2 regions of the Paenibacillus sp. IHB B 3084 genome follow, and region 2 is predicted to be linked to the other one. Evidence: riboswitches for the same ligand, from Rfam matches in the RefSeq annotation. Region 2 holds a riboswitch; the other holds the start of a gene.
The links. A riboswitch is a leader RNA that binds a small molecule or an ion and turns the genes downstream of it on or off. The one in region 2 is predicted to bind FMN.
Positions count from the first base shown of each region.

Region 1: another riboswitch for FMN. It lies ahead of ribE (riboflavin synthase); the one in region 2 lies ahead of ASL14_RS05420 (DMT family transporter).

Region 1 covers NZ_CP013203.1:5,038,648-5,050,202, forward strand. The annotation lists gene lysA (diaminopimelate decarboxylase) at 1-638, shown strand, start outside; gene ASL14_RS23600 (peptidylprolyl isomerase) at 800-1,234, shown strand; gene ASL14_RS23605 (2-oxoacid:acceptor oxidoreductase family protein) at 1,483-2,496, shown strand; gene ASL14_RS23610 (thiamine pyrophosphate-dependent enzyme) at 2,496-4,784, shown strand; gene ASL14_RS23615 (IDEAL domain-containing protein) at 5,005-5,472, shown strand; FMN riboswitch at 5,540-5,713, shown strand; gene ribE (riboflavin synthase) at 6,043-6,708, shown strand; gene ribB (3,4-dihydroxy-2-butanone-4-phosphate synthase) at 6,737-7,429, shown strand; gene ribH (6,7-dimethyl-8-ribityllumazine synthase) at 7,458-7,922, shown strand; gene ASL14_RS23635 (segregation and condensation protein A) at 8,096-8,890, shown strand; gene scpB (SMC-Scp complex subunit ScpB) at 8,859-9,461, shown strand; gene ASL14_RS23645 (DUF2953 domain-containing protein) at 9,648-10,361, shown strand; gene ASL14_RS23650 (hydantoinase/oxoprolinase family protein) at 10,525-11,555, shown strand, end outside.
Region 2 covers NZ_CP013203.1:1,159,397-1,170,951, reverse strand. The annotation lists gene ASL14_RS28770 (glycine betaine ABC transporter substrate-binding protein) at 1-406, opposite strand, end outside; gene ASL14_RS05445 (ABC transporter permease/substrate binding protein) at 421-2,511, opposite strand; gene ASL14_RS05440 (quaternary amine ABC transporter ATP-binding protein) at 2,486-3,709, opposite strand; gene ASL14_RS05435 (GbsR/MarR family transcriptional regulator) at 4,227-4,790, shown strand; gene ASL14_RS05430 (carboxylesterase/lipase family protein) at 5,001-6,482, shown strand; gene ASL14_RS05425 (methyl-accepting chemotaxis protein) at 6,595-8,634, opposite strand; gene ASL14_RS05420 (DMT family transporter) at 8,874-9,821, opposite strand; FMN riboswitch at 9,994-10,138, opposite strand; gene ASL14_RS05415 (ABC transporter permease) at 10,262-10,957, opposite strand; gene ASL14_RS05410 (ABC transporter ATP-binding protein) at 10,950-11,555, opposite strand, start outside.

The DNA of each region.
Region 1 (11,555 bases), 1.6 Mb from region 2:
ATCTGGGTGGGGGATTTGGCATTCGTTACACAGAAGAGGACACACCACTGAAAATTTCCACCTATGTACAGGCTATCGGCGAAGCGGTAAAAACTCATTTTTCCGGGCTGTATGACGAGCTTCCTGAAATCTGGATTGAACCGGGACGGAGCATTGTAGGCGACTCCGGCACCACCTTGTATACCGTGGGCAGCCTCAAGGATATCCCACAGGTGCGCAAGTATGTCTCGGTTGACGGCGGAATGACGGATAATCCGCGTCCAGCGCTATATCAGGCGAAGTATGAAGCCATGCTGGCTAACCGGGCGCACGATGCGAACGAGGAGACGGTATCCATTGCGGGCAAATGCTGTGAAAGCGGCGATATGCTCATTTGGGATGTGGAGCTGCCGCGTCCGACCAGCGGGGATTTGCTCGCTGTTGCTTCAACCGGAGCCTACAATTATTCCATGGCGAGTAATTATAACCGGATACGTCGACCAGCGGTTGTATTTGTAAACAATGGTGAGGCCGAACTGGTGGTACGCCGGGAAAGCTATGAGGATATCGTTCGGAATGATGTCGTGCCACAGCGTTTGGTTCGTGACCAAGCCAGTTCATCGGTTCATCCCAACGCCAAGATTACGGTTTCTTCCTGATTTTGAATACGTGTGACGAAACAGGCCATTCATCCGGAGTGATATACCGGGGACAATGGTCTCTTTTTTTGGACAAGGCTTTGCTAAGCGCGGCAATTCATAGTAAACTGGAACTTGATGCTATTTAGCTTTCAAAACAGGTTGAAAAGGAGCTACAAACAATGAAAAAAGGTAGAATAGATCTTGAAAACGGCGGTATCGTCGAAATTGATTTTTTTCCAGAAGAAGCGCCAAACACGGTTGCTAACTTTGAAAAGCTGGCAAACAGCGGTTACTACAACGGCTTGAGCTTCCACCGCGTTATTCCAGGCTTTGTTGCCCAAGGTGGTTGTCCTAATGGAACAGGCACAGGCGGCCCTGGCTACACGATCGACTGCGAAACAGCTACGAACACAACGAAGCATGCCAAAGGCGTTCTGTCCATGGCGCATGCAGGCCGTAACACAGGCGGAAGCCAATTCTTCATCTGCTACGCTCCACAGCCGCATTTGGATGGAGTACATACTGTATTTGGTCAAGTGACCAAAGGTATGGAATTCATTGATGCTGTAAAACAAGGCGACAAAATGAAAGAGGTTAAAGTATTTGACGCGTAATATACCGTTAAATGCATGATCTTTTTCTTAACGTTACACCTAAGCCGTTCTGTCTTTGGACAGGGCGGCTTTTTGTTGTCTTTTGTTTGACAGTTTGCTGATTTTCGCATTCACGCAGGTCTTAAAGTGAAGAAGATCACATTCGAAAAGTAAGTGTTGTGATAGCCTTTTCATAAGAATGCATTTTCCATTTTTTTATATGAGTATTCAAGCTTAGTAAGGGTTGCAAAAGAAGGGGGTTTATCACATTGTCTATTTTAACGAGCACAAATCGACTCGGATTTTTTGAAATCCGGCTGGAGTCCATTGGTGGACTCGGCGCTAATCTGGCTGGTAAAATGCTGGCTGAAACCGGGGTGCTTGGTCTGGGGCTGAATGCTTCAAATTTTTCGTCATATGGTTCGGAAAAGAAGGGAACCCCGGTCAAAAGCTTTGTCCGTTTTTGTGATCCCGGGGTGGATATCCGCGATCACAGTCCGATTGAGCAACCGCATGTGGTAGGCATTTTCCATGAAACGTTATACAAAACGGTAAATGTCATCAGCGGACTGCCAGCGGATGGGATTGTAGTGGTTAATTCTACACGTCCAGCAGAAGAAATACGGGCTGATTTGGGACTGGTATCCGGTACATTAGCGGTGGTGGATGCGATGGGCATCGCCCTGGAGGAGCGGACCAAGCTGAATACGTCCATGCTGGGTGCGCTGTTCCGCGTCTGTGATTTTTTAGATCCGGAGGCGATGAGATCGGTTATTCGCAGTACTTTTGAAAAGAAAAATCCACAGTTGGTGGAGCCTAATTTGCGTACGTTTAACCGTGGTTTTGAAGAAATGGAACTGCACGTATATCCGGTTACTGATGACGCGCAGGATCGGGTTTTTGAACGTCCGCAGCCTTTACTGGGGTACGAAACGCAGCCATTGGGGGGCGTTATTGCGACTCAGGGGAACAGCATGACGAGAGATGTTAGTGGTTCACGTCAGGGGTATGTGCCTGAATATGAAGCTGATAAATGTACCCATTGTGCCAAGTGTGATTCGATTTGCCCGGATTACTGTTTTGTATGGGAAGAGCAAGCAGACAAACGCGGAAGAATGATTCCATTTTTGCAAGGGATTGATTACCAGTATTGCAAAGGATGTCTGAAATGTGTAGATATTTGCCCATCGGGGGCATTAAGCTCGCGTCGCGAGCAATGGGGATGGGCGGAACAGAATCGAGTTGCCCACCAATTTCCGGTATATGAAGGAGGGCGTGCGTAATGGCAAAACTGGAGGAAGAACTCAAACAGACAGGCGCCGCGCAAGTGACAACGTTCGAATCCGGTAATGAAATGGCAGCTACGGCGGCTGCGCAGATCAATTATCATATGATGGGATATTTCCCGATTACTCCATCTACCGAGGTAGCGCAGTATCTGGATCAGATGAGAACGAGAGGGCAGCATAATATTAAGCTGGTTGCAGCAGACGGAGAACACGGATCGGCAGGGATTTGTTATGGAGCAGCCGCAGCGGGAGCGAGGGTTGTGAACGCCACTAGTTCGCAAGGTTTCCTGTACATGCTGGAGCAGTTACCTGTTCAGTCAGGTACTCGTTTTCCAATGGTTATGAATCTGGTGACACGTGCTGTCAGTGGTCCCCTGGATATTCGCGGGGATCATTCGGACCTGTACTATGGTTTGAATACAGGCTGGGTCATTTTGACGGCAAGTACACCACAGGCTGTGTATGATATGAACATCATGGCACTAAAAATCGCAGAGCATAGCGATGTTCGGCTGCCTGTAATGGTTGCATATGACGGTTTTTATACGTCCCATCAAAAACGTAAAGTGCAATATTTTGCCGATGCTGAGACCGTGCGCGGTTTTGTAGGTCCTAACCCGAACTTAAATTATCCGAATATTACGGATTTTGATCATCCTGTTACCGTGGGCGCGCATATGAACGGCGATGACCTGACGAATAATCATGTTCAGCTGTCCGAAGCACTGAAGCTGTCAGAAGGAGTATATGAGCAGGTAGCAGCAGAATATGCCGCTTTATCCGGTCGGGAATACCCGATTTTGGATCTGTATCATATGGAGGATGCTGAGGTCGCGGTATTCCTGTTGAATTCGGCGGCTGAATCGGCCAAGGATGTGGTGGATCAACTCCGCGCGCGCGGGATTAAAGCTGGTGTGATACGTCCGAATATCATCCGACCGTTTCCTGCCGAGCAGCTTCGCGAGGCATTGCGCCATGTCAAGGCGCTGCTGGTGGGTGAACGTGCGGATTCGTACGGCGCCGATGGCGGTAATTTGACGCACGAAATCAAGGCGGCCTTACAGGAGGACCCGCTGAATCGGACACTCGTGTTGAGCCGTATCTTTGGCTTGGGGGGCAAGGATTTTTATGCGGAAGATGCAGAGGCGTTCTTCCAGCTTGCGATTGAGGCGGCAGAGGCCGGACGAGCGGAGAAGCCCTTTGATTATTACGGAATTAATCTGGGTTCACCGGACAAGGTGATGCCGCAAGTTATGCAGCCGCCACGGGGCGATGCGTACCGTACGGGTCTCATTCAGGTTACGCCGGATGAGGTGACCGGGAAGCTCAAGGTCAAGGTACCGCCGCTGCGTTCGCTGACGACCAAACCACGCCGTCTTACGCCGGGTCATGGGGCGTGTCCAGGCTGTGGAGCGCTGTCTGCGCTGGAGCTGTTTTTCAAAGGCATCGAGGGAGATATCGTCGTGCTGTTCCAGACCGGTTGTGTATACGTGGTCACGACAGGTTATCCGTATACATCACACAAACAGCCGATGATTCATAATCTTTTTCAAAATGGGGCTGCTACGCTCTCTGGAGCGCTGGAGGCTTACATGGAGATGAAGCGCCGCAATGAAATTAAGATGGCGGATGATCCGACCTTTATCATGATCAGCGGTGACGGTGGGATGGATATTGGTATGGGTTCTGCGATTGGTGCGGCTCTGCGTAATCATAAGCTGATCATGCTGGAATATGATAACGAGGGGTATATGAATACAGGTTCACAGCAATCGTACTCCACTCCGCTCGGTCACATGACCAGTACGTCGGGTGTAGGCAAAATGCAAAAAGGCAAGCAGGGGCATCACAAGGATACGGTGCAAATTATGGCTGCCTGCAATATTCCATATGCCTTCACGGCAGCCGAAAGCCATCCGCAGGATATGCTGCGTAAAGCGGCCAAAGCACAATGGTATGCAAATAACGTGGGGACCGCCTATGGTAAAATCCTGTGCGCCTGCCCGCTGAACTGGAAATCCGAGGATAGACTGGGTACCAGCATTGTGGGAGCTGCTGTGGAGTCTTGCTTCTTCCCGCTGTACGAGATTGAGCAAGGCAGTACGACGATTACGTACAATCCGGAGGACAAGGGAAAACGGATTCCAGCCGCAGAATGGCTCAAATTAATGGGCAAAACAAAACATCTTCTTAAGGAAGAAGCCACGCTGGCTACCTTTGAGCAGGAGATTGAACGCCGATGGAATATTCTGAAAAAGAAACATGAAATTTCGGAGCTATAATCCAGTTTTTTGCATAATACACTTTGAACATTGTTATAAGATGTTGCGGTACCGGTTCGATCAAGATTCTTTGCGCTTGTTGCGCGAAGAATCTTTTTTGTCGTTTATGGGATGAAGCATAAAAAATCAGGTAATGATTTCCGATATAGGAGTGGAGGCCTACGTGAAACATGTTGAATTAGTGCTTTCTCTGAATTTTAAGATGCAATGAGGTGCAGGTATGATTAAGCTGAATACAGTTGAGATAATCGAAATTATAAAGAAGCAAATACCCAAGGTCATGAATATCACGCCAGTGGAATTGAAATTTACGGATGACTTTGGACGGACTTCGCTGGCAGCGACAGATCACAAATTTACGCTGACGAACCAGCACTATTCAGCCAAGGTGATGGATTGTGTGCTGGAAACGCAGGTGCGTCCCATTTTAATGTGCGAGATTATTTATTTTCTGAAATGCGAGTTTATCGACGGGCATGTTGATGTACGGCTGGATTACGATATATGCACGGAGGGTGGCCGCGGACCAACCGCTTCAGCGGTCATTACGTTCGATCATGCTACGCAGCTCGGGATCGAAGAACTGGCCGATCTGATTGATCTGGCGCTTCACATGAATGATAGAGCCTGGTTTGAAGAGCTTTCCAGCCAATATGTCAAAACAAAAGCAGAAGCGTCTATCAGATAACTTGCTTTTTTTAGAAGTCGGTGCTAATATACGTAACAAGTTTAATGCTAATTCAATTGAATAAAGCAAGATCCTTCGGGGCGGGGCGCAATTCCCCACCGGCGGTGATGACGTGTCTGTAAATCGCTTCTGCGATGAACAGCGCGGCTTAGTCCGTGACCCGGATGCTGAGCGATCAGCAGAAGGTGGACCTGGTGCAATTCCGGGACCGACAGTATAGTCTGGATGGGAGAAGGATACGAAGCGCATGTGCATGACATGTGCCGATTTTTAGCATACGTAATGGTACGTACGGCTTATTTCGTTGCAGGTAGCAAACGGAAGATTGCTTGTTCTACAAGCTTTCGTTTTCGCACGCGCTCTGAGCGTATTTAGTTGTATGGTCAGTCATGCTTTCTATTGGCAAACTTATCATTCATGTGGTCTCAGGATGTATATGGACTGCGCTTGTATACTGAAAATTCGACTCTCATCACCCCCATGACGGATATTATCCGGACTGGGGGGTTTTTGCGCTTATGCCTGATGAATTAGGGATAAACTGAACTTTAGATGGGAAGGAGTGAAGGCATGTTTACCGGATTGGTCGAGGAAGTGGGACGCATTCAGCAGATTTCCAGAAGTGGAGAAGCGATGGTGCTGGGCATTGCGGGTTCTGTGGTATTGGGCGATTTGAAAATAGGAGACAGTGTTTCCGTGAATGGTGTTTGTCTGACCGCAACACAGGTGGGTACTAAGGATTTTAAGGTTGATGTGATGCCTGAAACCTACCGCAGCAGCAATCTGAAAGAGTTGAAATCCGGTAGCCGGGTCAATCTGGAACGGGCTATGGCGGCGAATGGCAGGTTCGGAGGGCATATCGTGCAAGGACATGTGGATGGAACGGGCACGATTCGTCGGGTGACATCAGACCAGAATGCGGTTGTGTACGAAGTTGCACCTACAGATCAGGCAATATTCAAATATATTCTTCTCAAAGGCTCGATTACACTCGACGGCATCAGCTTGACGGTTGCCCAGCGCACAGGAGATACCTTTGCCGTATCTATCATCCCCCATACCTTATCTGAGACGGCCTTGCAGGCCAAACGTGAGGGAGACACCGTCAATATTGAATGCGACATTTTAGGTAAATATGTGGAGCAGCTTTTGAATTACGGAAGATCAGCGGCGATGGAGGAAACGGAGAAAGCTCCTATGAGTCTGGATTATTTGGCGAAACACGGCTTTGCCTGATGCCACAAGAAATAAGGAGGAAAGCGTAATGGAAAGCGGAAGAAGTGAGAGCCATTCAAATATAGTGGCTGACGTAGTGGAATATGGTGTGTTGGAGCAGGAAGTGGAAATTCGTCTGGATTCCATTGAAGAAGCGCTGGAGGATCTAAAAAACGGTAAAGTCGTGATCGTGGTGGATGATGAGCAACGGGAAAACGAAGGCGATTTTATCGCTCTGGCTGAAAAAGCGTCCCCCGAGGTCATTAATTTCATGATTACCGAAGGCCGCGGGTTGGTCTGCGTACCGATTACAGGGCAAAGAGCCGAGGCACTGGAATTGCAACCGATGGTGGAGCAAAATACAGATTTCCACGGCACAGCCTTTACGGTGTCGGTAGATCATAGAGAGACCACAACGGGGATTTCAGCAGCCGAGCGTTCTTTGACCGTGCGTGCGCTGGCCGACGAGACAGCCACAGGGGGCGATTTTCGCAAGCCTGGTCACATGTTTCCGCTGATCGCCCGCGATGGGGGTGTTTTGCAGCGTGCGGGTCATACCGAGGCGGCTGTCGATCTGGCCCGACTCTGCGGCTCCAAACCCGCCGGGGTCATTTGCGAAATTATAAAGGAAGATGGGTCCATGGCCCGAGTACCCGATTTGGCAGTGATCGCCAACCGTCATCATTTGAAGCTGATCAGTATTCAGGATTTGATTGATTATCGTCGTCGTATGTCATTGTAAATAATTTAAAAAAGAGAGGTTGATTCATATGGCACGTTTTCTGGAAGGTAATCTCGTATCGGATGGTTTGAAGTATGGTATTGTGGTAGGCCGGTTTAATGAGTTTATTACAAGTAAGCTGTTAAGCGGTGCAATCGATGCGCTTCAACGGCATGGAGCGCAGGAAGATGAGATTGATGTAGCCTGGGTGCCAGGTGCTTTTGAAATTTCACTGATTGCTCAAAAAATGGCTGCAAGCGGTAAATACGATGCCGTTATTACGCTGGGTACGGTGATCCGTGGTTCTACCTCGCATTATGATATCGTCTGCAATGAGGTAGCCAAGGGTGTGGCGGCAAGCAGTCTGAAAACAGGCGTGCCTGTTATTTTCGGTGTAGTGACGACGGAAAACATTGAGCAGGCTATTGAGCGTGCAGGTACGAAGGCTGGTAATAAAGGCTGGGATTCTGCACTGGCTGCGATTGAGATGGCGAATCTGGGCAAGCAGTTTTAATTTTGCGAATACCTGAATTGAACGACATAACTATAGCAGGAAAAAGGGATTGGATTGTTAAGCAAGGCGATGACGTATATACTACAGAAAGAGGGATTGATAAAGTCGAGCATAAGTGCTAACGGGGAAAGGTATTGTTGAATGATGATTGGAGTAAGGCAGGGGGAAGCACATTGACAGTCGTAAATTACAAGCTGGAAACATTCGAGGGTCCGCTGGACCTGCTGTTGCATCTGATTGATAAGGCCGAGATCGATATTCAGGATATCCCGATTAGTGATATTACCGATCAGTATATGGCTTTTTTGCACAGTATGCAGGAGCTGGAGCTGGACATTACGAGCGAGTTTCTGGTGATGGCGGCGACGCTCTTATCCATTAAGAGTAAATTGCTGCTTCCCAAGCCACCTGTAATGGAATATGATGATTTGGATTTTTATGAAGAAGAGGATTATGATCCACGGGATGAACTGGTTCGCAAGCTGGTGGAGTATCGTAAATATAAAGGGATTGCCCGCCATCTGAGTGAGCGTGAATGGGAACGAAGTCTGATCTATGGCAAGGAGCCGGAGGATTTGAGCGCATACCTGCCCACCGAACCCGCCAATCCGGTGCATGGGCTGCATGCAAGCGATTTGGTCGCGGCTTTTCAGCGTGCGCTGCGCAAAGCAGAACGACGTACGACGGTAACCCGTATTCACCGGGATGAGATTTCGGTCAAGGACCGTATTCGGCAGGTCATCGGGGCGTTGGAGATGGTAGGAACGGGGGGACGGCTTCTGTTCTCCAAGCTGATGCATGAGGATATGTATCGGCATGAAGTGGTAGTCACCTTTTTGGCTATCCTCGAATTGATGAAAATGAAGCAGATTTTCTGCTATCAGGAGAAGCTTTTCGATGATATTGTAATGGAGTGGAGAGGGGATTTACGGGTTAATGGATTATCTGAAGCTGAAATCAATTATTGAGGGGCTGCTGTTTCTCGCGGGAGAGGAAGGGTTGTCCGCCAAGCAGATCGCCGACATTGTAGAGCAGCAGCAAGAACTGGTTGAAAAGGGTCTGGAGGATATGAAGCAGGACATGGAGCAGGGAGGAAGAGGTCTGCAAATTGTCCGTATCGCCGGGCACTATCAGCTTGCAACCTTATCCGAACATGCACCTTATTTTGAAAAGCTCGCCTACTCTCCGGCACGTGCCTCGCTGTCGCAAGCGGCCTTGGAGACACTTGCCATTGTGGCCTACCGCCAGCCCATTACAAGAGTTGAAATCGAAGATATTCGCGGTGTCAAATCTGAGCGGGCCATACATACTCTGGTCAACAAGGAGCTTATTGAGGAAAAAGGTCGGGCTGAGGCTATCGGACGGCCGATTTTGTACGGTACGACGAAGTCATTTTTGGATTATTTTGGTCTGGGCTCTTTGGCGGATTTGCCGCAGCCTGAGCAGTTTGAGGACTCGGATAATTTGGAGGAAGAGACACAATTGTTGTTCGAACGTTTGGAGAGTAATCACCCGGATATGAACGATACGGAATCTTGATGCCTGACAGGAGCTTGTTTTACAGGTTTCTCTTCATTGTTAAAGGTTCGAAATTTAGAAAACAGCCAGTCCTTGCGTAATGGGGCTGGCTGTTTAGCGTTTCAGGATGCATGTTTTCCGGGTGAAGGGTCATACTATTTTTGCCATGGTATATCTATGTAGAAAAAAGGAAGGGAGGACTCGCCAGTGTGGAAATGGATCGGTATCGCCATCATCGTCGTCTTGTTACTTGTGCTGGCTGTTCTGCTCTCCCGTATCCGATTGAAGCTGGATATTGCCAAGCATGATAATGATGACCGGGCGCATCTGGAGATCAGATTTCTGTACGGGTGGATTAAAATAAACTATGACATTCCGGCTATTCTGCTGGCAAGTTTGCAGAAAGGGCTACTCTATCGACTCGATCGCAACAAAAACATACATAAAACCGATGCTTCTATTGACAGCGGCACCATCGATAAAGAGAAAATCAAGCTATTTATACACGATATTCGGATTCTGCTGAAAGGAACACGCTCCTTTCACCGATGGATACGTCATACGCTATCCCATGTGAAAATGTCGAAAATGGAATGGTCCACCAATATCAGTCTTGCTGATGCTGCTTATACGGCTACCTCTACCGGTATTCTCTGGGGACTGAAAACGTCACTGATCGGTTTTGCCTCCAGCTTTGTGCGCATGAACTGCACGCCCAAGCTGTTTGTTGTGCCCTATTGGGTAGATCGCCTGCGTTTTACTACCACTTTGACCTGTGAGGCAAGTATTTCACTAGGTTATGTCGTTTATTCGATGCTCATGTTGGCTTACCGCATATGGCGCGTACCGGGCGGTCCAGAGGCGTGGAAGCGCGTATTCTCCAAGAAACCTGAGAATCGTCAGGTCAGCAGTGAAGAGTAAAGAGCGATGGAATCCATCCTTCTCTGAACTTAGGGTAGCACAAAAATACTCTTGATAATATTGTCGAATTTTATCGAATATCTTGATTTATTTATATAATGTCGATAGAATTAGTCGTAATTATAGCAGAGAGATTGTGCGTAACAAGAGGAGGCAGTAAAGGTTGGGCGATTCATGGAGATTAGGGATTGATATTGGGGGAACATTTACGGATTTAACCATATTGGACAATCAGAACGGCAAGCTATGGGGAGTGAAAACTCCAACCATTCCGTTGGACCCTGCACAGGGGATTGCAAATGGATTAGCCTTGTTGAAAGAGCGTGGCATCAAGCCGGAGGACATACATTACTTCGTGCACGGCACTACAATAGGTCTAAATACGTTACTACAGCGTCGCGGTGAGGCGATTGCACTCATCGTAACCGAGGGATTCCGGGATTTGCTGGCTCTCCAGCGTTTACGGCTGCCGATACCATATGATTTTCGTTCCAGACTGCCTGAGCCGCTTGTGCCGAGAGAACGGGTCTTTACGGTAAAAGAGCGCATGCTGCATGACGGTACGGTACATACCTCATTAGATTCTGATAGTCTGGATCAAGCGATTCGCGGGGCGCTGGATTCCGGGGTGAGCGGGGTAGTGGTTTGCTTCCTGCATAGCTATAAAAACCCGCAGCATGAGCAATTGGCTGTTCAGCGGATACGTGAGATCGCTCCCCAGTTGGGTGTGAATGCGTCTTCCGCCTTGTGGCCTCAGATGAGGGAATACGAGCGGGCGGCTATGACGTCCGTTAACTTGTATATTCAGCCAAACGTCCAGCGTTACTTTGAAACGCTTCGTGAACGTTTGAATGAAGAAGGAGTTCAGACGCAACCTTTTATTACGCAATCGAATGGCGGTATTATGGATATTGGCACAGCTGCACAGGCGCCAGTACGAACTTTGTTTTCCGGACCCGCCGCAGGGGTAATCGGTGCAGTACAAGCCGCAAAATCTGCAGATATTGCCAATGTCATCACTTTTGATATGGGGGGCACGAGTGCCGATATTTCCATTATTGAAGCCGGTAAGCCTACATTCACACAAACCAATCAGTTGGCAGGGATGCCGATTATGCTACCTTCCGTTTCGATGTATTCGGTAGGGGCAGGCGGCGGTTCCTTTGCCTGGATTGACAATGGAGGGCTGCTTAA
Region 2 (11,555 bases):
TGGTTCCGATGTCATCCACCTTATCCTTGTATTGAGCCCAATAGTCAGCATGCGTCAATGGAAGCCAAGCGGCAGCGGTAGCATCTACACTTCCGCCGGCCACGCCAGTCCACATCGGGCCGATTTCCACTTGCAGGGCTGTTACTTTATAGCCCAATTTTTGTTCTAATACATATTTCAATACGTTCGTACTGGCAATTTCAGAATCCCAAGCAGCGTAGCTCAGCTTCAAAGGATCACCGTTGACGGGCTGTAGGCCCTTGATCCATTCCCGTACCTTGTCAGGATGTTTATCAGCCCAGTTCTTGGCAGCCTGCTGTGGGGCAGTACCGTCCTGAATCGCGATCATAACTTCACCCATATCTTCAGCAGTCCACTTAAATCGGCTTAGAAATTCATAAGCCACAGGAGCATCCTGCTTCAAACCTTTGCGAGCGATCGTATGAATTTCTTCCTTATCGCCGTTTTTTTAGGATCTTTCAAGTATTTCAAATCATATTTGTTAAACATCCAGTGAGGGGTCCAACCAGTTACGACGATAGGTTGCTTGGCTTTGATGGCTTTATCCAGTGTAGCGGTCATAGCAGCTCCAGAGCTTTCAAGCAACTTCCAGTCGGATAAGCCATAGTCACTAATAGCTTTAGCGGTCAGCTTCATTAGTCCGGCTCCAGGGTCGGTACCGACAATGCGATAGCCGACCTCTTTGCCAAAGTCCTCAGTTGTGGCGGAAGCCGGAGCCGCTTCGGCTCCGTTATCCTGCAAATCAGTAATCGATTTAACATCCATGTAAGCTGGAACGACCAATCCGGTTTTAACTCCGCTCATATTAGCCCCAAGATCGTCGAGCTTATCCTTGTATTTAGCCCAGTAATCCGCATGGGTTAACGGCAGCCATGCAGCAGGTGAAGCATCTACATCACCACTAGCGACACCTGTCCACATAGGACCTGCTTCCACTTGCAGTGCGGTTACTTTGTAACCTAGTTTGTTTTCCAAAATATATTTCAGCAAATTCGTGCTGGCAATTTCAGAATCCCAAGCCACATAACTCAGCTTGAAGGTGTCACCATTAACAGGTTGCAGTCCTTGGGTCCATTTCTGAACCTTGTCGGCATGTTTCTCCGCCCAATCCTTGGCAGCTTGCTCAGGGCTGGTTCCGCCTTGAATAGCAACCATCATTTCACCCATGTCTTCCGGTGTCCATTTGAACCGTTTTAGAAACTCGTAAGCAATAGGAGCATCCTGTTGCAGTCCTTTACGGGCAATCGTATGAATACCTTCGGCCTCACCATAAGATTTTTTAGGGTCTTCCAAATATTTGAGATCATACTTGTTGAACATCCAGTGCGGCGTCCAACCTGTAATAATGATCGGTTTTTTCGCTTTTATGGCTTTGTCCAGTGTTGCAGTCATCGCTGCACCGGAACCTTCTACCAGCTTCCAGTCGGACAAATTGTAATCCTTTAACGCCTTGGCAGTTGATTTCATAATACCTGCCCCGGCATCAATTCCGATAATTTTATAGCCGACTTCTTCGCCAACCGGGTTGGCAGCAGCGTTTCCTTTGCCAGATGCAGAATGATTCGATCCAACAAAATATTGCGATGCGCCAGCGATCAGAATGACAGCCGTAACCGCAGAGGTAATCCATACCTTTTGTTTGGTAGATACGCGGCTTTTGCCTCTTTTCGTTGGTTTGAACAGGTTCTGCGTGAAACGGTCAAGCACGATAGCCAGAACAACGACAGCCAATCCGGCCTCAAAACCTTTACCAATTTGGAGCTGTGTCACGGCACGGTATACTACGGCACCAATACCTTCCGCACCGATCATAGAAGCAATAACAACCATAGACAGTGACAGCATAATCGTCTGGTTAATACCAGCCATCAAGGTTGGCATAGCCAGCGGCAGTTGTACTTTGAACAGCTTTTGCGCCGAGGTTGAACCGAATGCGTCGGAGGCTTCGACCAATTCACCCGACACTTGCATAATCCCCAAATTCGTCATGCGAATGGTTGGAGGGATCGCGAAGATAACAGATGCGATTACGCCCGGTACAACACCAAGGCTGAAAAAGGTAACCGCAGGGAGCAGGTACACGAACGCGGGCATCGTCTGCATAAAATCAAGCAAAGGCGTAATAATGCGTGATGCCGTTTTGCTATATGCACACCAGATCCCGATTGGAATCCCGATGACAATGGATACGAGTGCGGATGTGATGACCAGTCCGAGCGTATTCATCGTTTCGCTCCAATAGCCGAGATTGTCAACTAGCAGGAAGCCGATGACGGTAAACAGCGTAAGCTGAACCCGGCCGATCATAAACGCGATAATCCCGATGATCACGATGAACACGAGAGGGTGCGGAAGCATGAACAGCCCAGAGAAAAAGCCTACAACAGCTTCAATAACAGAAGAGATAACATTAAACAATCCAGCCAGATGAATACCCATCCAGTCTACAATGCTTTGAATCCACTCAGCGATTGGCAGTTTCGGAATCAAGGGCATTCACCTCCTTCGTGGTGGTTACATCTCCGCCAAGTGCGCCCAGCAAAGCTCCACGGACGATAACACCCAACAGCTTCTGTTTGTCATCGACCACAGCCAGAGGGACCTTGGCCGAGCTTGTAATTTCGAACAAATCATTAATGAACGTTTCCGCAGCAACTTGCGGTCCGTCCGTCATGAGAATATCTTCAATCTTCAAATTATTGCGCAGCGCATGGACAGCATCTTCTGCATTGATAACGCCCAACAGCTTCTTGGTACGATCAATGACGAACAGATTGGAAATCCCGCGTTCGCGCATCAATTCCAGAGCAACACGCGGACCGCGATCCATTGTGATCGTTTCTGGACGAAGCATAACATGAGCAGCCGTCAATACCTTGGACAGATCCACGTCCTCGACGAAGCGGGCTACATAAGAGTTAGCCGGTTGGATCATAATTTCTTCCGGTGTACCGATCTGCACGACCGATCCGTCCCGCATCAATGCAATCCGGTCACCGATCCGCAGCGCTTCATCCAGGTCATGGGTAATAAACACAATCGTTTTCTTCATTTTATCTTGAAGCTCCAGCAGCTCATCCTGCATGTCACGGCGAATGAGGGGGTCCAGTGCGCTGAATGCTTCATCCATCAAAAGCACTTCAGGGTCATTAGCCAGCGCCCGTGCCAGACCGACCCGCTGCTGCATACCGCCACTCAGTTCATCGGGCATTTTATCGCCCCAGTTTTTAAGGCCGACCAGTTCCAGCGCTTGCTGTGCCTTTTCCTGGCGTTTCGTTTTTTCTACCTTTTGAATTTCAAGGCCGTATTCTACATTTTCCAATACAGTCCGATGTGGGAACAGGGCGAATTTTTGAAAAACCATACTGATGGTTTTACGGCGAACTTCGCGGAGTTGTTCTTTGTTCATCTTGCGGAGATCCTTGCCGTGTACCAGAATTTCACCGGAGGTAGGTTCAATCAAGCGATTTAGCATTCGTACTAAAGTGGACTTGCCACTGCCCGAAAGGCCCATAATAACGAAAATTTCACCTTGCTTAATTTCCATGTTGGCCTTGTTGACACCAACAGTAATCTGTTTTTCTTTGGCCAACTTTTCCTTGCCCCAGCCTTGCTCCAGGAGCGGAACACCTTGCTCTGCGTGAGGACCAAAGAGTTTGCTGACATTTTTGACTTCCAAAATCGTCATACATACACCTCTTCTTTCTATACTTTGCTTGATATTAACCCCGTGTTACATTAAGGAATGAGTATAAAAATCAACATTTTGAACATCCTAAATGGTTAATGACAAAATTAATTGTAACAGAAGCATTGCTTACATTTCAAACAAAAAAACTGTTCGTAAAGTACGTACGGAAAAAACTGTACAAAGTTTCCTGCCATATGCTCCTTCGTTCTATAGAATGCTCAAACATTCGGAACTTTACAACCGATAGCTCTTTTTTTAAAATAGACAATGAAATATAATCATAAGCAAAAGATTTATGTATATCCATAATTTTAAAAGTTTACTATCATTAGCAATTTTGCGAATTGTGATTTTGAACGACCCATGCTGTTGTAATATAGACAGAAGCTTTGTTTTTGAAACATTTCATTTTTAATTGAAAGATTTCATGTGTTGCGTCAAAGCCAATCGGTTACGGGTAAAAGTCGTTCATACGATCTTAGGCAAAATGCTCTAAAATTAGGAGGTTGCAAGCATGAGCTTGTACCAGTTAGGTGATGAGCAGCAGGCTTCGCTGCAAAAAATTCGCAAACGTGTCATAGAAGCTATAGGTAAAAATATGGACTTGTATGGGATCACCCTGTCTGCGGGGCATTTGTACGGTTTGCTTTTTTTTGCGGATAAACCGATGACGCTGGACGAAATGGGCCGTGAAATGGAAATGAGCAAAACGAGCATGAGTACCGGTGTCCGAACACTGCTGGATTTGAAAATGGTCAACAAGGTGTGGAGCAAAGGCTCACGCAAGGATTTGTATGAAGTCGAATATGACTGGCATCAAACGTTCACAGACTTCTTTGCTATTAAATGGAGAAAAGCGGTTGAAACGAATTTGCTGGTGCTGCGCAAGGCCATTGAGGAGCTGGACAGATTGCTGGAGCGGGATGGGGAATATGAGGAATTTAAGGCTGTTCTCCAGCAGGATCGTTTGAAAATGAAGCAGGCTGTGGCTTATTACAAGTGGCTGGACCGACTGATTGATTCGATGGAAAGCGAAGAAATATACAAGCTGATCCCGAAGGAAGAGGTTCGTGATTAATCGCTTATCATCTTTTGTTTCCATAAAAATGCCGGAGCGTAGAAAGCGTTCCCGGCATTTTTTTGTGTGTGGCTTTGTTAATTTTGGATTAGCTTTGTTCGATTTTTGGTTTGGGCCTGCGCAAAGGGTATAATAGAAATATGAAATGATTGATATAATGCTGTGTTGAATATTTAATACTGAACATACAGGTTAAAGGAGGCTTCATATATGGAAAGTATTACAATACATACCCGCCTGGGTCAGCTTCGTGGGGAAACGGTGAATGGATATCATGTATGGAAGGGCATTCCATATGCACAGCCTCCTGTGGGGGAACTGCGTTTTCACGCGCCTCAGCCTTTGAAGCCTTGGGAAGAGGTACGAGATGCAACGCGCTTTGGGCCGATCTGTCCGCAGCCTATGCCATCTGCTGAGAGTATGACCGGGAATCTGGTGGAACCGCCTGAGCAGTCGGAGGACTGCTTGTACCTGAACGTCTGGACGCCTGCTTCGGAGGCACCTGCAAAGGGACGACCCGTGATGGTGTGGATTCACGGCGGAGCCTTTGTAACCGGGTCGGGAATTATTCCATTATATGATGGGGCACGGATGGCAGAAAATGGCGATGTTGTCGTCGTTACGCTCAATTATCGGCTCGGGCCGTTGGGCTTTTTGCACCTGACTCCACGGGGAGACGGACTGACCTCTAATGCGGGGCTGCTGGATCAGATTGCTGCCTTGGAATGGGTTAGGGACCATATCGCCGCATTTGGCGGTAACCCGGACGAGGTGACGGTGTTCGGTGAATCAGCGGGAGCTATGAGCATTGCCGCGTTATTGGCTATGCCAGCCGCAGAGGGCCTGTTCCAGCGTGCTATTTTACAAAGCGGAGCATCGCAGGTGCTGCCGACTTCACAGGCGGAGCAAGTCACGGCTGCATATCTCCAGCAGTTGGGGGTGGACACCCTGCATCCGGAACGATTGTTTACACTGCCGACGGAGACGCTCATGCTTGCCATGGCCAAGACGCATGAAATGATCGGCCCGGGACTGGCAATGCTCTATCAACCCGTTGTGGACGGTGTGACCTTGCCTGACGTACCTTTATCTGCGATTGCCAAAGGATCAGCCAAGCAGGTATCCGTTCTGATCGGAACGAATTTGCATGAGGGTGCTTACTTTATTCGTAAGGAATCCCATCTGATGAACAAGTCGACGGCGAGTCAGGCATTGGAAATAATGACGGGCATGTCAGATGTTGGCGATTTGACGGAACCATTCCCTGTTACGATTGAGGGGCAAGCGCAGATGCTGACCGATCTGTTCTTCTGGCGGCCTGCGCTGGCTCTGGCGGTTGCACAAGCGGTACATGCCCCGGTGTGGATGTACCGTTTTGACTGGACGCTGCCGGGGCATCCAGTATTCGGACAAGCGGTTCACGGCGCGGAAATTGCGTTTGTTTTCGATAATCTGGAACTGCTAGGTAAGTTTGGATTAGAGATTCAACCGTCGATGCAGAAGCTGGCTCAAGATATGCAGCAGGCATGGGTTGCTTTTGCACGTGATGGGAAGCCTGTGCTGTCGGAAAGGGAGTGGCCGGTATACGACAGGGAATCGCGTGCTACGACCATTTTTCATCAAGGCATCTCAGTTCAGCATGACCCGGAAGGGGAAAGACGCCGCCAGTTGACCGGACAGATGAGTATTTGATCCAAGTATTGAGATATCGTCTAATGCCCTAACATATTAAAAGCCTTCGCCCGTATTTTGTATACGGATGAAGGCTTTTTTAGGTTGAACAGGTGCAGATGTATTGCAGGCACTAAATCTTGAATCGCTTAACCAGCTCTTGCAAATCCTGCGCCATATTGGACAGCTCCTGAGAGGAAGAAGCGATTTCTTCCATCGCCGCCATTTGCTCCTGAACGGCTGCGGAGGTCGTCTGTGAGCTATCCGCCGAATTGCGGGACAGGCTTGCCAGATGGGTAACAGTAGCCGAAACTTCCTCCGTACTGGCCGAAATTTGTTCAGCGGCTGCGGATACGCTTTGAATCTGTTCCACAATATGAGATGTGGAGCGCTCAATATTCGTGAAGGCACCTTCTGCATCTTGGCTAATACGCAGTCCCTCGCCCACCTGGTTACGGACATTACCGTTCATCGTAGCCGTGGAACGCTGGATCAGATCCAGCATCTGTGTAATGATCTGGCTGATGGAATCCGCGCTTTCCTTGGATTGCTCCGACAGCTTGCGAACCTCCACGGCTACCACAGCGAATCCACGCCCGGCTTCGCCTGCTCTGGAGGCTTCGATTGACGCGTTCAGCGACAACAGGTTGGTCTGCTTGGCAATGGCAGCAATCGCGCTATTCATCTGCTTCGCATCGTCAGAGAGCTGTGACAGCTCATCCATCAGGCTGGCGGTTTGGGTCACAGCTTCCAAAATACGGTCCATCTGTGTGCGTACGCTACCGATCATTTGGCTGCCTTTGGCTACGTCATGCTCAGTCTGTCCTGCTGAATCTACGATGGAGCTCGCCGATTCCGCAATGGTGCTGACGCCCTTGGCCATTTCCTCAACGGCATTGGCCGTTTGCTCGGATGCCTCTGCGCTGGTAGTCGCATTTTCGGCGGATTCCATAACCGTTTCCGCTACATGCTGTACGGATTCCGTCGTTTGCTCCGTGCTTTCCTTGATCATCAGGGAGGAGGACGCGAGTCGGGACGACGTTTGGTTGACCTCGGAAACCATCGTATGCAGTGCATGTGTCATCTGGTCAAAATTTTGCGCCAGCTCGCTGAATTCATCCTTGCCGGACAGATTGACCCGTGCGGTAAGGTTGCCGTCACGAACCTCGCGCGTTCCATTTTGAAGCTTGCCCAGTGGAATCAGGAACGAGCGAATCATCAGGATAATAATGATAGCAGCAACCAGTGTGGATATGGCGATAACGATTAGGCTTTGTCTCAAAATGGGAGCTACCGAATCGCTATAATCCTCCTGATCTGCCAAGGCGATGACGTTCCATCCCGTAAGAGGATCAACGAGTGTAAATGATTGCATATCTCTGTTCATAAATCGAATTTCTTTCGTTGCGGATGATGATTGGATTTCCCCTTCATTTAACTTGGTAATAACGGGTAGTCCTTTAATGGAGTCTGCCGGTTTTTTTCCCGTATTCTTAAAGGCTACTCCAGCACCCGCCACAACTGTACTGTTCGCATCAACCACAAACAGTCCGCCACGATTGCCGATCGTAACCTCCTTCAAGCTTTCGCTTAGTCTATCCAGACTCAAGTTCATTGCTATAGCTCCTTGACCATCTGGTAAGCTTCTGGACAACGTGACCACTAAATTACCCGAGGAAGCACTGACTGACGGAGCACTAATGATTGTTTCCCCGTTTAACCCTATCGCATTTGAATACCATTTTTTTTCACGGGGATCATAATCCGTTGATTCTTTCTTTGGTGAACGAACATATTCTCCTTTTGTATTACCAAGAAGTACCCCATCCAGCTCGGGATGAGCTTTCAAGATCACATCAAATTTAGCCTGAATTTCTTCATTCTTGGAATTCAGGGTATTGGATTGAACCTCAGTAGCTAATACATTTAAATCTTTTATTAAAGGTGATACATATTGATTAATGTTGCTGCGAAATAAAAACAGGTTGAAATCAATTGAGCTGCCCATCTGCTGGCTAAGCTGGGTTTTGGCCCCCTGATACGAAAAGTATCCAATAAGAACACTTGGAATCAATAGAACCGCCAAAAAAGATACAATCAATTTTGTCCGCATTAAATAGAACTGTTTGAGAAACCTGCTCCACCATGGAACCGTTTGTTTTGCTTTAGTCATAGTTCTTGCTCCTCTGTGTCTAATGATCACTACATTGTTTTATTCGACAAAAGCCAAAGGATTTTATAGATGTAATCTTTGGGAAACGAGGAATAGTTGCTAGTTTTACACGCTTTTATTTAAAAATAGTTCTAAAGTAGTATGTTAAATATTAATACTTATACATAAAAAGCCAAATCGGAGATGCAAAGCATCTTCTCGATTTGGCTTGGGGGAGTAAGTAACAGACATTGTACCTGTTAGTTTTTTTGCTGACGAGAAATCATAAAGAGTGTAATCCAGATAAGCATAAAGCCAGTCAATTGCGCTACCGTAACGATCTGCTGGAAAGCGATCCAGTTAATTACAACGCCGACCATCGGGAAGCTTAGTTCTGCCATCGTGGCATAAGACGCCTTGGTCGTACTGAGGCCCTTGTAATACAGTAACAGGCTGAGAAGACCGGGGAGCAGCGCCTGCAGCAACAGATTGATAATCACTGCTGCGCCCGCCCATGTGCCAGCAGGCATATTCCAGGGTGCATGCTCCACAGAGGTGAGAACGATCAGCAGAGGGAGAGCCACCATGAAGCGCAGGGAGGTCACCGTCTCATATTTCATCGAACGAAGCAAGTAGCTTCCCATTACTGTCGAACCGCCCCACAGGACCGCTGCTCCTAGTGCAAGCAGACTGCCGACGTGGATGAAATCATGAACATGTCCGAAGGGGAGCGACCAGCCGAAGGTAAGAAGATACGTCCCAAACAGAGCCACGACAATTAATATTCCAAAATTACGCGGCAGCATTTCCTTCAATATAACGCGGGCCAGAATAATAGCGACCAACGGCTGAAGCTTTTGGAGCAGCAGCACAGCGTTAAGATCACCGTTGCTAAGTGCCATTGTGAAAATCACGCTGGCCAGAGCCGAGCCGCCCCACGAGACGAACAAGATGGCCAAAATCTGACGAAGCCGTACCGCTTTAAGCTCCTCGCGATGCTTCCACAGCACTGGTGCCAGGGAGATAAAGAGCAGCACATGCTCCATCAGCACAATTTGTGTAGAGGTAAATGATTTGAGCAAAATAATACGAAACAGCGGGTCCGCGCCCCACAAGGCCGCTCCAATCGCGACTAGCCAAAAACCGCTTTTCATGTGGGAGCTACGATCAAAACCTTTGGATGTTAGTACAGTTGATGATTGACTCATACTCAATTAGCTCCTTGCGAATACAGGACCGGTGGCACAAAAACCCCCGTCCATGGCGATAGGCCATGCAAGACGGGGGTTGATCAAATAAACTTGCCGCTTTATGCAAGTTAAATGAAGTTGCTGCAAAACCAATAACACAGCATTCATTCACTTTGCGGCATGTTCATGCTTCGATCTTCTTCCATCCGGACTTTACCGTCGGCTTTGGCATCTCACCAAATCAGTCCGTATCTTGTTGCCAGATACAGAGTCGCGGGCTTAGCTCCATGAGCCATACCGCCGGTTGGGAATCACACCCTACCCCGAAGATCCTTATTCCGTTTTTTAATTTCTCCTATAGGATATACCTGTTTTAGAATGAAGTCCAGTGAAAAATATGTGTTACATTGAACAAAGGTTTTCATTTATTTTTTGAAAGCGTTTTACAAAATTACATATTACGAGGTAATATCTTTGTACTCGATACGACGGATGGCCGCATAAGCTACGAGCATCCCCAGCGCGGCGAACCCGATCTGCACAAGCGCAATGGAGCTAAGTGTAGCGCCGTTATTATTCGAAAACAGCAGGGCTACGATCAGGATCGAGCTCACAATGGTGGTAGGTATCGAGTATTTTCGCATCCCCATGTACAGCGGAACCAGCCCCATAAAGCTTGCTGCAACCGCATTGATCAGTGTCCGTACTGATTGCTGTCCTAGTATAGTGAGGCTAAGCTTATCCGGTACAATAACGACGAACTGATTTAATAGATGAATAGCTGCCGTAATGATGATTTCCGATAAAATAATGGACAGGAACGTAAACAGCAACACGATCAAGAGTTTGGCGACCATCAGCTTTTTGCGGTCAATCGGGTACATGAACAAGATGTTAATCGACTTGGACTTAAATTCGCTCACAATAAAGCGGCACAGCAGGACGGAGGCAAAAATAATAAATGTGGCTCTGACCATATAGTCCAGGAGGTCCAAAAGCTCAGCGTACCGTGTAAATTCGGGCACTCCTTCACTTTGGCTGTCTAGCGCAATAATGATGAACAGGCCTAAAATACATGCGTTGGCAATCAGCGCCGAACGGATGTATCCCGCCAAATGAAACTTTTTCAGCTCCAGTTGCATCAGTTTAAGCATGGAGTTCACCTCCATGTAACAGCCGCACGAAGTAGTCTTCCAGCGTACTATTTTTTTGGTGGATGGAATCCACCTCTACCTCATTTAAAATGAGCGTTTTCGTAATTTGCTTCTGGGGTACACTTGTATCGTAAATGCGTATATTCTGATCGTTTAGCACTCGGATATTCGTCAGATTCAGGTGATGGGAGAGGACGTAGGCCGCTTTTTTGCAGTCATTGGTCGTAAATTCGATGTATTCCGTATTGGTTTCCCGCACCTGTTCCATCGACACTTCCTCAATCAGTCGACCGTGATTAATCACACCCACCGTATCGGCAATTTGCTCAATTTCCACTAAAATGTGGCTGGACACAAGGATCGTCATACCATATTCCTTGCACAGCATGTGGAACAATTGGCGGATTTCCTTGATCCCCACCGGGTCCAATCCATTAATGGGTTCGTCCAAAATCAGCAGCTCCGGCTTGGTCGCAATCGCTCGGGCGATCCCGAGACGCTGCTTCATCCCCAGTGAGAAATCCTTTACCGGCTTGTCATCTGCGTTTCGCAGGTTCACCAGCTCCAGTGCATCCCGAACAGCCTGCTTGTTATAATA